DNA from 3 places in the Paenibacillus sp. FSL F4-0097 genome. Region 3 is predicted to be linked to each of the others. Evidence: riboswitches for the same ligand, from Rfam matches in the RefSeq annotation. Region 3 holds a riboswitch; each other region holds the start of a gene.

Region 1 (4,239 bases), 2.0 Mb from region 3:
AGCCTCAGGCATAGCAGTGCCTGTTAAAACAAGATACCACATCGTATCAACCGCATAGATATGGCTAAGGGCATGAGCGATGGTGGGAAACGAGCTGTTCACTTCTTGACTTAGCACAGAGGATGGGAGTTCCTTGATTCTCCCCAGGATAGTTTGGTTTGCCCAAGTGTGGTATTTAAACATTTCTACTGGATAATTTGTCATTCGTATGGTCTCCTTTTGAATTGTCATGGATTTGTTTTTGTTACTGTTGTTAATATAAAAGAAGAAGTATGACATCAGACTGTCATACTTCTTCATAAAGTTTGAGTGTGTTTTGAAGCTGCTCTTTTAAAATACCTCGCAATGCAGGGGGTTCGAGGACTTCGGCCCCGCTGCCGAAACTCAGCAGAATGGACCAAAGCCAACGAGCTTCCAATGGCTTATACACAGGGATTCGCATCGTCATGCTTTTATCGGAATGAAATTCCTTGTCGACTTGATGAAACTGATCCAAAGCTTCTGCCAAAGCCTCAGGGTCCACCCGGATTACTATTTCCTCCACCTGATCTACCCTGTTTGAACAGCCAGCCTCTTTGGGTACTTCATGTTGTGATTGAAAGGTATCCTGCGTCAGGAACAAATTCAGCATCCGGGAAAGACGAAACTCCCGATAGTCCTGCCGTGCCCGGCAATAACCATAGATGTACCAGTTGCTATATTTAAAATTAAGCTTTACTGGTTCCATTTCACGGGTTGTACGTTCATTTTTTACACTGATGTAATCAAAACGGACAACATTTCGTTCCGCTATAGCCGCACGTAAAAGAGGAAGTGCGTCAGGATCCGTACGCCGGGTTTCAAGATCCACCGCGAGACTAGAAGTCTGTGGCTCCGTTCCTATCGTTTGCAGCCGTTCAATGGTTCCTTGCGTATGCTCATCTTCAAACACGGAAGAGAGACTGTTAAGTACAGTAATCAGAGAAGTGACATCATACGAACGGAGCAGGCTTTTATCCATTTTATATCCGTCCATAATGCCATATCCACCTTTAGTACCCTGATACGATACGACCGGGATGCCAGCGGCACAAATCACATCGATATCCCTATAGATTGTTCGCTGGGAAACCTGAAACTCTTCAGCCAGCTTGGAGGCAGATAAAACTTCGTGGTTCAATAGCTTGTAGATCATAGAAATCAATCGTTCCAATTTCATGTGTGCATTCCCACCCATTAGTCCATTTCGTGTTACAGCGTGATTATATCATAGATTTTTTCGGGCTAATTTTGGGAGGGAGGAGTTTTGTTGTTGGTGATGAAGAAATATCCTATGACAGAGTCTGACAGAGCCGATTAATTTATTTACAGATTAAATCCGCAGGCTCTGATAAATCATTAACAGAAATAATAGCATCGTTTTTTTTCACAGGTGGGGTCCAATATTGCTCATTCCCAGGCAGGTCATCGAACCATTCGGCGTCCTTTGGACAATCTAGAATCATGAATTTTCCGTATTCCTGATCTCTGGATTGATGGTATTTGAGATAGGCTTTCCCGTTATCAATGGCGAGAATTTCTATTTTTCCTGAGGTGTGGCTCATGGATAAGCGTACTCTTTTGCCAAGTCCTGAGGTTCTAGCTTTGGCTTCTTCTACAATTTGATAGACTTGCTCGAGCGGTAATACGAAATCCCGGTTTCCGGCAACGGGCCGGTTCACAAAGAAGTAGTAGGGTGTAACGCCAGCCCATGAAAGTCGGTCCAGTAGTTCCCCTAAAATAATGGGATCATCGTTGATGCCTTTGAGGATGGGAGTCTGATTTACGACAATTGCCCCTGCGTTGTGGAGAGCTTTAAATGCTTTTTTGGCTTCAGGTGTGATTTCACGAGGATGATTGATGTGCGCCATAACATAGATTCGTTTGTCTTCGGTAGAGTAAGTACGAATCAGCTCCAGCAGCTCTTCGTCTTCAGAGATCCGCATCGGATTAAATACGGGAATTTTGGAACCTAGTCTAATGATCTTAACATGCTCAATGCTTCTTAGATTTTCAATAATGGATCTTAGCTTCGGTGTGGAGAGAATTAAACTGTCCCCGCCCGTAAGAAGTACGTTGTTAATCTCCGGATTCTTTGCGATATACTCCAAGCCCGGAGAGACATCAGCCATCGCCTCTTTCACGTCATTTCGGAACAGACGCTTACGGAAACAGTAGCGGCAATAAGCCCCGCAGACCTCGGATACAATCAGTAGTGCAGTGGTTCTATACTTGTGCTGACAACCAGGTACCACATAATTCGTGTCCTCATCGGAGGCGTCCCAGCGCCCATACTCCAGCAGTTCACCTTCGTTAGGAATAACCAGCTTACGGATGGGATCATCTGGATCATCCCAGTTAATCAAAGACAGATAGTAGTCATTTACACGAAAAACAAATTTGTCTGTAATTTCTTTCAGATTCTCTTTTTCCAGCTCAGACAACATAGCTATTTTGTTAATATCCGTGAAGTACTTTACCTTTTGCACGTACATCTCTCCTTTGTCTCGTAGTGTGAGAAATGAGGGAGCCTTAGTGTCAAAGGCCAATCTACTGCCAGCAGGGTCCAAAAAAAGCACAAAAAGAGACCCTTAGCAAGGGTCTCTGGTTATGTAAATAACATGAAAAGCAGACCCATCCACTGCTGACGAGGTTAGCTGACGGACTCGGGTAAGATGGTACCCTACATTCTAATGCTCAATGATTCGCCCCAATTAACTGGTTCCCCCGCTTTTCAACTGTAAAAGTTGGAAATTAAGCGTAGATAAAGTATACCCTATCAAGTTTTGAAAAGTCAAAAGAGAATCCTAGATTCACCTTCAATTGCTAGCGCTACTTCCGCCGAGTAGTTTAGGCAACAGCGTTAGCAGCTTCTCCCGGGTTAACGCATCACTAGAGTTCCATTTGCTTCCGTCGAGCAGATAAACATGTCCCTGACGTACTGCCGGAAGAGTATTCCAAAGTGAACTGTCTAGTAATCGTTCCATCGCAGCTCGCGAGTCTTTGCGTTCCGGAATGAACATGAAGATATGATCTCCGGCGTAGGCAGGCAGTCGTGTTGGATCAACTTCGGCGAACCCTAACTCTTCGTCCAATATGGCTTGGATCTCTTCGGTCGGTTGTAAACCACATGGGGCATAAAGCGCAGTGGAGAATCCGGACATTCCCATAGCATATAGATGATCTCCATGATCATAGACCAAAGCAGAGGCGGTTTCTCCAACTTGGAGAGTTGTCGAGTAAAGCTGCTGCCACATGGCAGCATTTTTGATTGTGAATGACTCCAGCCATGCTTCGGCTTCGCGCTGTTTACCTAGCCAACTGCCTAATGTCCGCATTCGGTTGTCGAGAGGCGCAAATGAATCAAAGGTGAGTGTCGGAGCGATACCAGAAACTGCTCTGTAGGCTCTTTCATCACTATTTGCCAAAATGATCAAATCTGGGTTTAGGGAAGCGGTCAACTGCGGGTCCAGTGGAAACCCGACGTTGGCGAGCTTCTTAAGTCGATGTTTATAGACGCTGTTCCGGGCGAATGCTTCATCTCCACCGATAGGCTTTACACCTAACGCGAGAAGGTCGCCAAGTGTCTCGCCATGATAGACAATACGTTTCGCTCGTTCAGGAATTTCCACCTCATGACCCGTCCAATCCTTGACGGTAAGCTTACGACCTTGCTGATGTGCATATTGTCCGGGTGTAACTCCTGTTTTTTGCCGAAAGCGGCGGCTGAAATAGTATTCATCCGAGAAGCCGACCAGTCTGGCGATTTCCCGCAGTGGTTCAGTCGATTCCTGCAGGAATCGTTTGGAATGATTAATACGCAGATCCGTCAGGTATTCAAGCGGCTTTTTACCCGTAAGCTGTTGAAAGATCGGTGTATACTGCCAGATCGATATCCCCGCCCGTTCAGCCAACTGCTTCACGGTGATACTCTCTGTATAATGCTCCTGAATGAATGTTATGGTCTTTTCTACGGATTCCGTAGGACTTGGCAGGTGTTTGGAAGGGTAATTATGCTCAAAAAGTAGCAGCAGCAATTCTTGGAATTTTAATTGTCGCTTGAATTGTTGTACATCATCGGTATTATTCCTGTTCATGAGCAGCTCTTCGACTAGTCGGATTACCTTGGTGAACGGGTGCACAATTAACTCCCGTCTGCCGGAAAGCAGCTCTCCAGAATATCGTTTAGGATGCTTGGTTGTATAAATTGCTGTAAAGGTG
Region 2 (4,239 bases), 1.7 Mb from region 3:
GCCATGAAGGATGGAGATTGCCTTAGCCACCACTTGCTTGACTCCAATCTCCTTTAACAAAATGGCCGCCAGAATGCTTCTCTCCATATTGTCACCAATCGCAACAATCCCACAATCAAAGTTCCGTACACCAAGCGAGCGCATAATTCCCTCATCTGTAGCATCTGCTACTACCGTATGCGTCAGCTGATCGCTCATTTCCTCCACGCGTTCTTCATGGTGGTCAATGCCGAGCACCTCGTAGCCCATTTCCATCAGCTCAAGCGCCAGGCTTGAACCGAAGCGACCTAAGCCGATTACTACAAATTGCTGTGCTTTCATTTCTAATTAACTCCTATCCAATAATTATTTTACCTTCCGGATACTTATACAATGGTTTACCCTGTTTGGGACCGAGTGCATACGCTAAGGTTAGTGGACCTAGCCGACCTGCAAACATCGTCAGACAGAGTAGAATCTTACCGATCGCTGACAGTTCCGGAGTTAGCCCCATAGTCAGTCCTACCGTAGCAAAGGCGGAGGTCGTCTCAAACAAGATTGCCAAGAAATTACTGTCTTCAGTTGTGGAGAGTATCATCGACACAGAGGCGATTAACAACAAAGCCAGCAGTGTGATCGTTAATGCCTTGTAGATGCGCTCTTGAGCCAGCCGATAACGGAACAACACAACATCTTCCCGTCCACGCAGCATAGCAATAACAGCACCAATCATCATCGTAAAGGTTGTTGTCTTGATCCCGCCGCCCGTTGAGCCTGGAGAAGCACCAATAAACATAAGAATCACTATAAAAAATTGTGTAGCCTGCCGAAGTCCAGCAATATCAACTGTGTTCGCGCCAGCCGTACGGGGAGACACGGATTGAAAGAAGGCTGATAATATTTTACCGCCAAAATTCAGTGAACCCAGGGTACGAGTGTTAGTAAACTCGAATATAAAAATAACCAAAGCTCCGATCAGAATCAGCCCTGTGCTGGTGGACAGGACAACTTTACTATGTAGAGACAGCCTGCGGGTTACCCGAAACTCCACCAGATCTGACATTACAATAAAACCAATCCCGCCGGAGACAATCAGAAACATCACAATAATATTCACAAGCGGATCATATACATAATCAGTTAAACTGCGAAAATCCCCAAAAATATCGAACCCCGCATTATTAAACATAGACACCGCATGAAATACGCCAAAATAAATCGCTTTTCCAAGTGGCATATCAAAAGCCCAGCGAATAGACAGCAGCAAAGCGGCACAGCCTTCTATGACAAGAGAATATATAAGGACTCTTCGGATCAGCCGCACAATTCCTTCCATAGAGCCTTGATTCATGGCTTCCTGTAGGATTAGCCTGTCCCGCAAAGATATTTTACGCTTTAACACCAGTGAAAATAGAGTGGCCATGGTCATAAAACCTAAGCCGCCGATCTGGATCAGGATCATAATTACGGTTTTCCCAAAAATCGTGAACGAAGTTCCGGTATCCAGCACAACAAGCCCTGTTACACAGGTTGCCGAAGTTGAAGTAAATAATGCATCAATAAATTCTACGGAATTCCCGCTTGTGCTTGAGATGGGCAGCATAAGCAGCAAGGCCCCTATCAGAATAATCGATGCAAAACCAAGCACCAGTATCTGCGGCGGCGAGAGCTTCAGAAACTTAAATTCAGAAATCCTGCGAAACTGTGAAGCCACTTTGCTCACCTTCTTATCAAAAATTCCAACAAAAAAAGCACTGGAAAACCAATGCTGACTTGGTTCCTGCAGTAAATTAGCCTACGAGGTTAGCTGTCGGATTCGGACTGTGCAGGCTGCCCTATTCGTTCCTAGAACGAAATTCACCCCTGATGAAAGTGCCATTTATCTTGTACACTCCACTTTTCATCACTTCTTATGGTTCCCCCGTTTTCACCAGAAATTCGGCTACTATACAATTGCATACAAATTATATACGTTATTTAGTGAATTCACAAAGACACAATTAATGCTCATTCACATGAAAAAATGCGGTTTAAAGAGACTGCATCAAATGGAGTACCTTTTCTCATCACTTTTCCGTGTTTTCCCTGCAATTACACCGATTCTCACCATTCGTACACAAATGAACACGATAAAATTCATGGTATAAATTCACATGACTATTCTATACTATCTCTATTACCCATAAAAAGAACATATAATGTTTTTTGTAACCAGCCAGGCACTAATACTATAATGGAACATAATATTGTCAGTACATAACAAGGAGGCGTTACATGAATCCCGTCGGCCAGCCCCTACAGCAACGTGCCCTCTCCAAGAGGCTCATCATCTCGGGCATTATCGGTCTTATTCTATTTATTATGTTTCAGATTTCCCCTTCGCTGCTAAGCAGCTCTACAGGGGAAGATACCACCGTCATTAGCAAGGCAGAAGCCCGTGACCAAGCCGTATTATTCGCAGAACAAAAGCTCAATTACACCGAAGCACCAAACGATCAATGGAATGTACTTTACGAGACGGACTCTTCCTTTTATGGTTATATGTCTCGCGAGAAGCTTGTGGAGGACTATACCAAGAAAAAATTGGATCAAAAATATCCTTTTGATGTCTTTCGTGCAACGCTTACTCCGTCAGCGGATCAAGAGCCGCAAATCATTGTTGACCTCAATATGTATACCGGCGAGATTGTCGCTTTCTCAAAGGCTGCAAAAGTTGCCTCCGAAGAGGGGGCTGGCATTGCTTCCGTTGGTGCAAAAGAGGACAAGGGAGCTGACCTCACTCTAGCGCAGAAGGAGAATCTTGCTCGTCCTTGGCTTCAGGAATGGGAAGTAAATCCTGCCAAGCTACAAATTGAATCGAATACAGGAAGCCATGGGCTAGTGTATACGGATAGTACTGTTCAGGTCGGCGAATCCTTATTGCACTATTATTTTGATTTCAGTGGAGAGCAGGTCTCCAGCTTTAATGCCGGATTCACTGCACCAGCTTGGCATACCTCCTACGTACAAGGACAGACCTCTTTAGCGGAAAAGCTAACATTATTCGGTTACGGTATACCCACACTGATTTTAGGAATTCTGGCACTCGTCTACAGTATTCTTAGAAGAGAGCATACTTCCTTTAAACGTGGAGTATTCCTAAGCTCAGCCTATTTTGTAATCATGATGATCAGCACCTATAATATGCTGCCTGAATCTACGGGCGAAGGGCTAGAAGCACAGATTACCTCTGTCATTATGTTTATCATTTATGCTTTGTACAGCCTGCTGATGTCCTCCTTGCTCTACTTCTCTTTAGTGGGCGGCAATGGCTTATGGCGAAAAGAGGAAGGCATGAACCCTTGGCCCCGCGCCAAAGAGCCCGGCTATGGACAATATGTGTTGGACAGTATCCGGGCTGGTTACATCTGGGCTTTCGTTCTGCTAGGGGTGCAGACGGTTATGTTCATCATATTATCGTTTACCTTGCACAATTGGTCTACTACAGACGCCACCCAATCTCCTTATAACATGAGATATGCTTGGCTTCTGCCTATCGTCGCATGGCTCGCTGGTTTATCTGAGGAAGCCATTTATCGCTTTTTCGGAATTCCTATGCTGAAAAAGGTGTTCCGGAACACTTTTGTCGCTTGCTTGATCACCACGCTGGTTTGGGCGTTTGGCCATACGTTATATCCGATCTATCCCATCAGCTCCCGTCCCATTGAGCTGACCGTAATCGGGCTGCTGTTCAGTTATATTTTCCTTCGTTACGGATTTATTGCTGTCATGTTCAGCCACGTCGTGTTTGACAGCATCCTGATGGGCGCTACGCTGATCTTTATGAAGGAGAGCGTAAATGTAGGCGCGGGTATCTTCGCGATTATTATGCCGTTCATAGTCGCTTACATCGTCTATCGATTTAATCCACCACAGAAACCTAAGCCGGTGGAGCCTTCTTCTTTGATTTAAGAAAATAAAATAGTGTACATCCTATAACCAAATTAAAAAAAGGGCATCATAGCAGCTTTAGTCGCTGCTGTGATACCCTTTTTCTTTTGTCATCATTGCTATGAGGTTGGCTCTTCGTCCTTGAGCGCATCAAGAATTTGTCTTGCCAGCTTTTCTCCAATAGAAAGTGTACGGAAATCATCCACGGAGGCTTCTTTAATTTTCTTAAGCGATCCGAAATGCTTAAGCAACGCTTTACGGCGCTTCTCACCTATACCAGGTATAGAGTCCAGCTTGGAGGTAACCATGGACTTCCCGCGCTGTTCACGG
Region 3 (4,239 bases):
AGACTCGATCCCCAGCGCATTAATAGCGGGATTCCCTTTAGTTTCCGCATAATAATTCAGCCCCAGCAGCAGAACGAACAAGGTCATCATTGCTGTGAAAATCACCCAGCCCTGACGTTTGTTCTTAGCGAACAACCCGTACATATATGGCAAAGAGGCTGGCAACATCCACATAGAGAGAATCTCCAGAACGTTCGTAAGTGGATTAGGGTTCTCAAAAGGATGCGCTGAATTGGCTCCGAAGAAGCCGCCACCATTCGTACCTAAGTGTTTAATTGACTCCAAAGAAGCGACTGGACCGATAGCGATTTGTTGCGTCTGCCCTTCGAGTGTAGTGACCTCAAGCGATGGCTTGAGCGTTTGTGGCACATGCAATCCTACCAGCACCAATGAAACTAGCAGAGCTAATGGAATGAATACACGAATATGTGCTTTTACGAAGTCCTCAAAAAAATTTCCGACTGATTTCTGTCCTGTAATCCCTCTGACAAAAGCAACCGCAACAGAAAATCCGCTCGCTGCAGACGTGAACATCATCATCGTGATGACTGCCATTTGTGAAAAATACGATAGTCCCGTCTCCCCGCTATAATGCTGCAGGTTCGTATTGGTCATAAAGCTGATCACCGTATTTAATGAAAGCGTCTGTTCCATATCGGCAATTCCATTCGGGTTCAGCGGCAATCCCCGCTGTAATCTTAGAAAAATATAACTGAAAGCAACCAGTACGATATTAGTTAAAACAAAGCTGAGTGCATACTTCTTCCAGGACATTCCGTCCCGTTTTTTCAGGCCGATCAGCTTATAAATACCTTTCTCTGTGCCTGCAAACCAGCGATCCGTACGATTCGGTTCGTTAGAAAATACATGATATAAATACGTCCCCATCGGCTTGACCAACAAGATGAGAATTACAATTACGACGACTATTTGCAAAATGCCCATGAATGCCCCTCCTTAAAATTTCTCAGGATGAATCAACGCGTAAACCAGATATATAAACAACAGTAGGGTAACAGCGATTACTAGAATCACAGCTTATCCCTCCCCGTATCCTCAACTACACCTGCGCACCAGCGCATAAAGCCATAAAATAACCCGTAAATTACAGCTAACGAAGCCACCATATACAGATCCCTCATATCTTCCGCACTCCTTCCATTATCCTTGATGAGGTGATCTATCGATTAGAAAATCAGCATCACCACTATGGGAATAGATTACATAGCTCGCACCAAGTCTTTTATAGACCAATCTAGGATTTATAGAACTTGTAATCACAAAAATTGGCTGTGTCGTCCAGGTACGGCACATCTGAATATAGCGGCAGCAAAGCGGAAAGCTGCTCTCAAACAGATATACCCTGCCTACCGGGAACGATGGGCGAAACCAAGTGCTCTGATGGCGGGTATCCACTAGAATAACCTGCTCGATTCCGAGCTCCTCTAGTAAAGCTTTCTCAGCCAGATTGTTGGTTAATCCCGCCATCTTAATACCCCTGAACTTCAGAAGTTTAATGAAATGTTCTCCCGCCTTTGTAGGCGCACATACAAGCACATATTCATTCTGATCCGTCATCTCTTTTTTCTCCTCCTGCTCATTTACAACAAGGAGGCAACGAAAATCTCCGAAAGGATGTTGACCTATCGTCATTTTCGGGCACAACCTAAAGCTCGGTTGTGTCACGTCATTAGACGCTGCCTAACAAATACCGCTAATGATGAATTTAGCGACCTCTTGGGGGAGGCCTCCATAAATGCTTTGCTTCTAAGAGCACAGCAAAAAGCCACAAAGGATCTCCTCTGTGGCTCGCTAGCGGTCACATTGCACTCATCCTCTCTCCATACGCTTACGAGGTTAGCTGTCGGATTCGGGCGGTGAGAGTCGCCCTACCTGTATAGATGCGAGCTCACTCGCACCCTCTACAGGATTCACCCCATAATCAGCTTCCGACTCTCACATCGGCTGCCGATTGTTGGTTCCCCCGCTTTCCTTATCGGAAATTAAGCGGATCAAATATTCGATTGTCGTTGAAACAGGAGTAATCATACTCTTATGCACGAAGACTTGTAAAACCTGAATGATGCCAAAATAATGCAAATTAAAAACTATTTTCCCATTAGATAGCGCTTACTTGATATCTAATCTCTCTATATCTCTTGTTTACTCGAGTTTCGAGCGTTTAATCGCTATCTATAACCCATGTGATTTTATTCACCTTTTTAGGGTGAAAATACTGCAAATTTCCTTTATAGGTTGAAACGCAAGAAGCTGAGGTTGAGCGAGAAAGAGCTCGATAACACGCCATAAATACCTATTTACCTCGTTTTTCAGTCGTAGTCGGCAGGATATGGTTAAAATCGCTCTAAAAGAACATTTTCCGTTTTTTACAGAAAATCTTGAAAAGAGTATGATTCGGGTTGAATCTAATTCATGAAAAACAATCAACGCTGAGTTCCTGCATTCGCAGGGAACGGGGGAACCATCAGGCCACCTGGCCTACTTGGGGTGAATCCAAAGGAGACTGCGTAAGTCTCAATAGGTAGGGCGACTCTCACCGTCCGAATCCGACAGCTAACCTCGTAAGCGTAAAGAGAGAGACCCTTGATCCGCCACGCTTTGGCCCAGGTATATCTGCCTGTAATCCAAAACCGCAGCAGAGGTCCTCCTCTTGCTGCGGTTTTTGCGTTACCTGAGCCTATTAGGTGATAGCACGCTGGATGGGGTGAATGTTTTGAAGCACTATTATTTAGGGATACATCAAGGGCTGCTTGAGCCGATAAGTCTAAATTACGTTTGTTTCGGGGCCTTGTGGTTCGAAGAAAATAATCACAGGTACATTGTAGGTTATGCATTTGGCCAGAACCAGATCCAAGCCCTTCGCCAATTCAGTACACCTTCTTCTTGTAAAGACTGTTTAGACTCTAAGATTGTATATGAAATATATAAAAAAATTCGAGAACAACAACAGCAGCAGGATTGGTCATCGCATCAAAAACTCCCGTGGTTTACAGCCTTCAAGGAGCCTTGGAAAGATGTAAGCGCCGGTTGGTATGTCTTGAGATCCCGCAGCACCTTTCCCTTACATCTATCTGTTATACGGAAAGAGAAGTTCCGACTATGGCTAGAGCATACCGCAGTCTGTGAGAATAAAATGGAAATGCTCGCCTGTGTAGAAAAGGCTAGTGTCACTCATCATGTAGACTTAAAGCTTTTGGAAATCTAAGGAGGAACCCTACTATGGACCAGCGCAGACTATCCCGCATTGAAGTATTTGTATTGGATGAACCCGAGCCTATTCACTATGGAATGGAAGGGGCTGAAGGCTGCCGTTATGGTATTCTGAAGCTCACCTGTAAGGGAGGTTGCAGTTGGGGGGCTTGTCTAATCTCTGCCAACACCAAAAATTTCGATCTCATTAAATGGAGTTCTTTTTTACGGGCTATCTGTCATTGCCGTCTTGAGGAAGCGCTGGATAAGGTCCGCCGCGAAGGTTCAGATTGGGAGCAGGTTAAGCTTGAGCTAGTTCAGGGTGCTTTGCAGGATTTAAAGGCCAAGCTCCAGGGTAAATCCTTGGCTGGGCATATTCAGCAAGGGCGTCTGTACAGTGTTGCAGCTGGGGGGAGCAATTCCAGAAGTGAACGGCTCTACTACAAACCTTCCAAAGCTTTTTCCACTGCCTCCCAGCAGAAACACAGTTGCCCGGAACCAGACACCGCCGATCTTATCAATAAATCCATCTCTTACTTTTCTATATTATAGATTCAAGCAAATCTCTCATTCTGAAAGGATCGTGTTCACCATGCCTGACCCCTTACCTCCCGTGTCCACCTACAGTGCTAAATTTGCAGAGTGTGTTCAAAAGTATACTAATGAAGTCTACGTACTCAGTTCCATGTTATTAGAACAATCTAATGAGGCAGACAAGGTTACTATCCGCACCTTCACAGAGCTTCATAAAATATATCGTCAGGATAACTTCGACCCTCAGTTATTCTCTATCCACGCTTACCGCACTTGTATTCGCCAGTGTGCTGATTCTTTTGCCCGGCGCTCTCTTCTATCGGCTAAGGGATTACCTTGGGAGGAACAGCTTGTGAAGGTATTGTGGTACGGCTTAAAGCTGCCTCTTTCTCAAATAAGCATTATTCTGCAAAAAAGTGTTCCTGCACTGAAAGCACAGCTTAGAGCTGTACGGGAGCAGATGACCGACCAAGCGGATATACGAACGAGCGCAAA

Evidence for each region. A riboswitch is a leader RNA that binds a small molecule or an ion and turns the genes downstream of it on or off. The one in region 3 is predicted to bind cyclic di-AMP.
Region 1: linked by a shared signal. The riboswitch ahead of MHH86_RS11335 (KamA family radical SAM protein) and the one ahead of MHH86_RS02605 (hypothetical protein) in region 3 are both predicted to bind cyclic di-AMP.
Region 2: linked by a shared signal. The riboswitch ahead of MHH86_RS26035 (TrkH family potassium uptake protein) and the one ahead of MHH86_RS02605 (hypothetical protein) in region 3 are both predicted to bind cyclic di-AMP.

What each region holds. Positions count from the first base shown of each region.
Region 1 covers NZ_CP151965.1:2,556,012-2,560,250, forward strand. Annotated here, with positions in the region: gene MHH86_RS11325 (DinB family protein) at 1-204, opposite strand, end outside; gene MHH86_RS11330 (YafY family protein) at 287-1,198, opposite strand; gene MHH86_RS11335 (KamA family radical SAM protein) at 1,341-2,507, opposite strand; cyclic di-AMP (ydaO/yuaA leader) riboswitch at 2,648-2,789, opposite strand; gene MHH86_RS11340 (AraC family transcriptional regulator) at 2,838-4,239, opposite strand, start outside.
Region 2 covers NZ_CP151965.1:5,791,889-5,796,127, forward strand. Annotated here, with positions in the region: gene MHH86_RS26030 (TrkA family potassium uptake protein) at 1-321, opposite strand, end outside; gene MHH86_RS26035 (TrkH family potassium uptake protein) at 335-1,693, opposite strand; cyclic di-AMP (ydaO/yuaA leader) riboswitch at 1,758-1,933, opposite strand; gene MHH86_RS26040 (CPBP family intramembrane glutamic endopeptidase) at 2,254-3,930, shown strand; gene uvrC (excinuclease ABC subunit UvrC) at 4,029-4,239, opposite strand, start outside.
Region 3 covers NZ_CP151965.1:582,768-587,006, reverse strand. Annotated here, with positions in the region: gene kdpA (potassium-transporting ATPase subunit KdpA) at 1-945, opposite strand, end outside; gene MHH86_RS02610 (hypothetical protein) at 1,162-1,653, opposite strand; cyclic di-AMP (ydaO/yuaA leader) riboswitch at 1,831-2,020, opposite strand; cyclic di-AMP (ydaO/yuaA leader) riboswitch at 2,439-2,603, shown strand; gene MHH86_RS02605 (hypothetical protein) at 2,672-3,226, shown strand; gene MHH86_RS02600 (hypothetical protein) at 3,241-3,762, shown strand; gene MHH86_RS02595 (hypothetical protein) at 3,896-4,239, shown strand, end outside.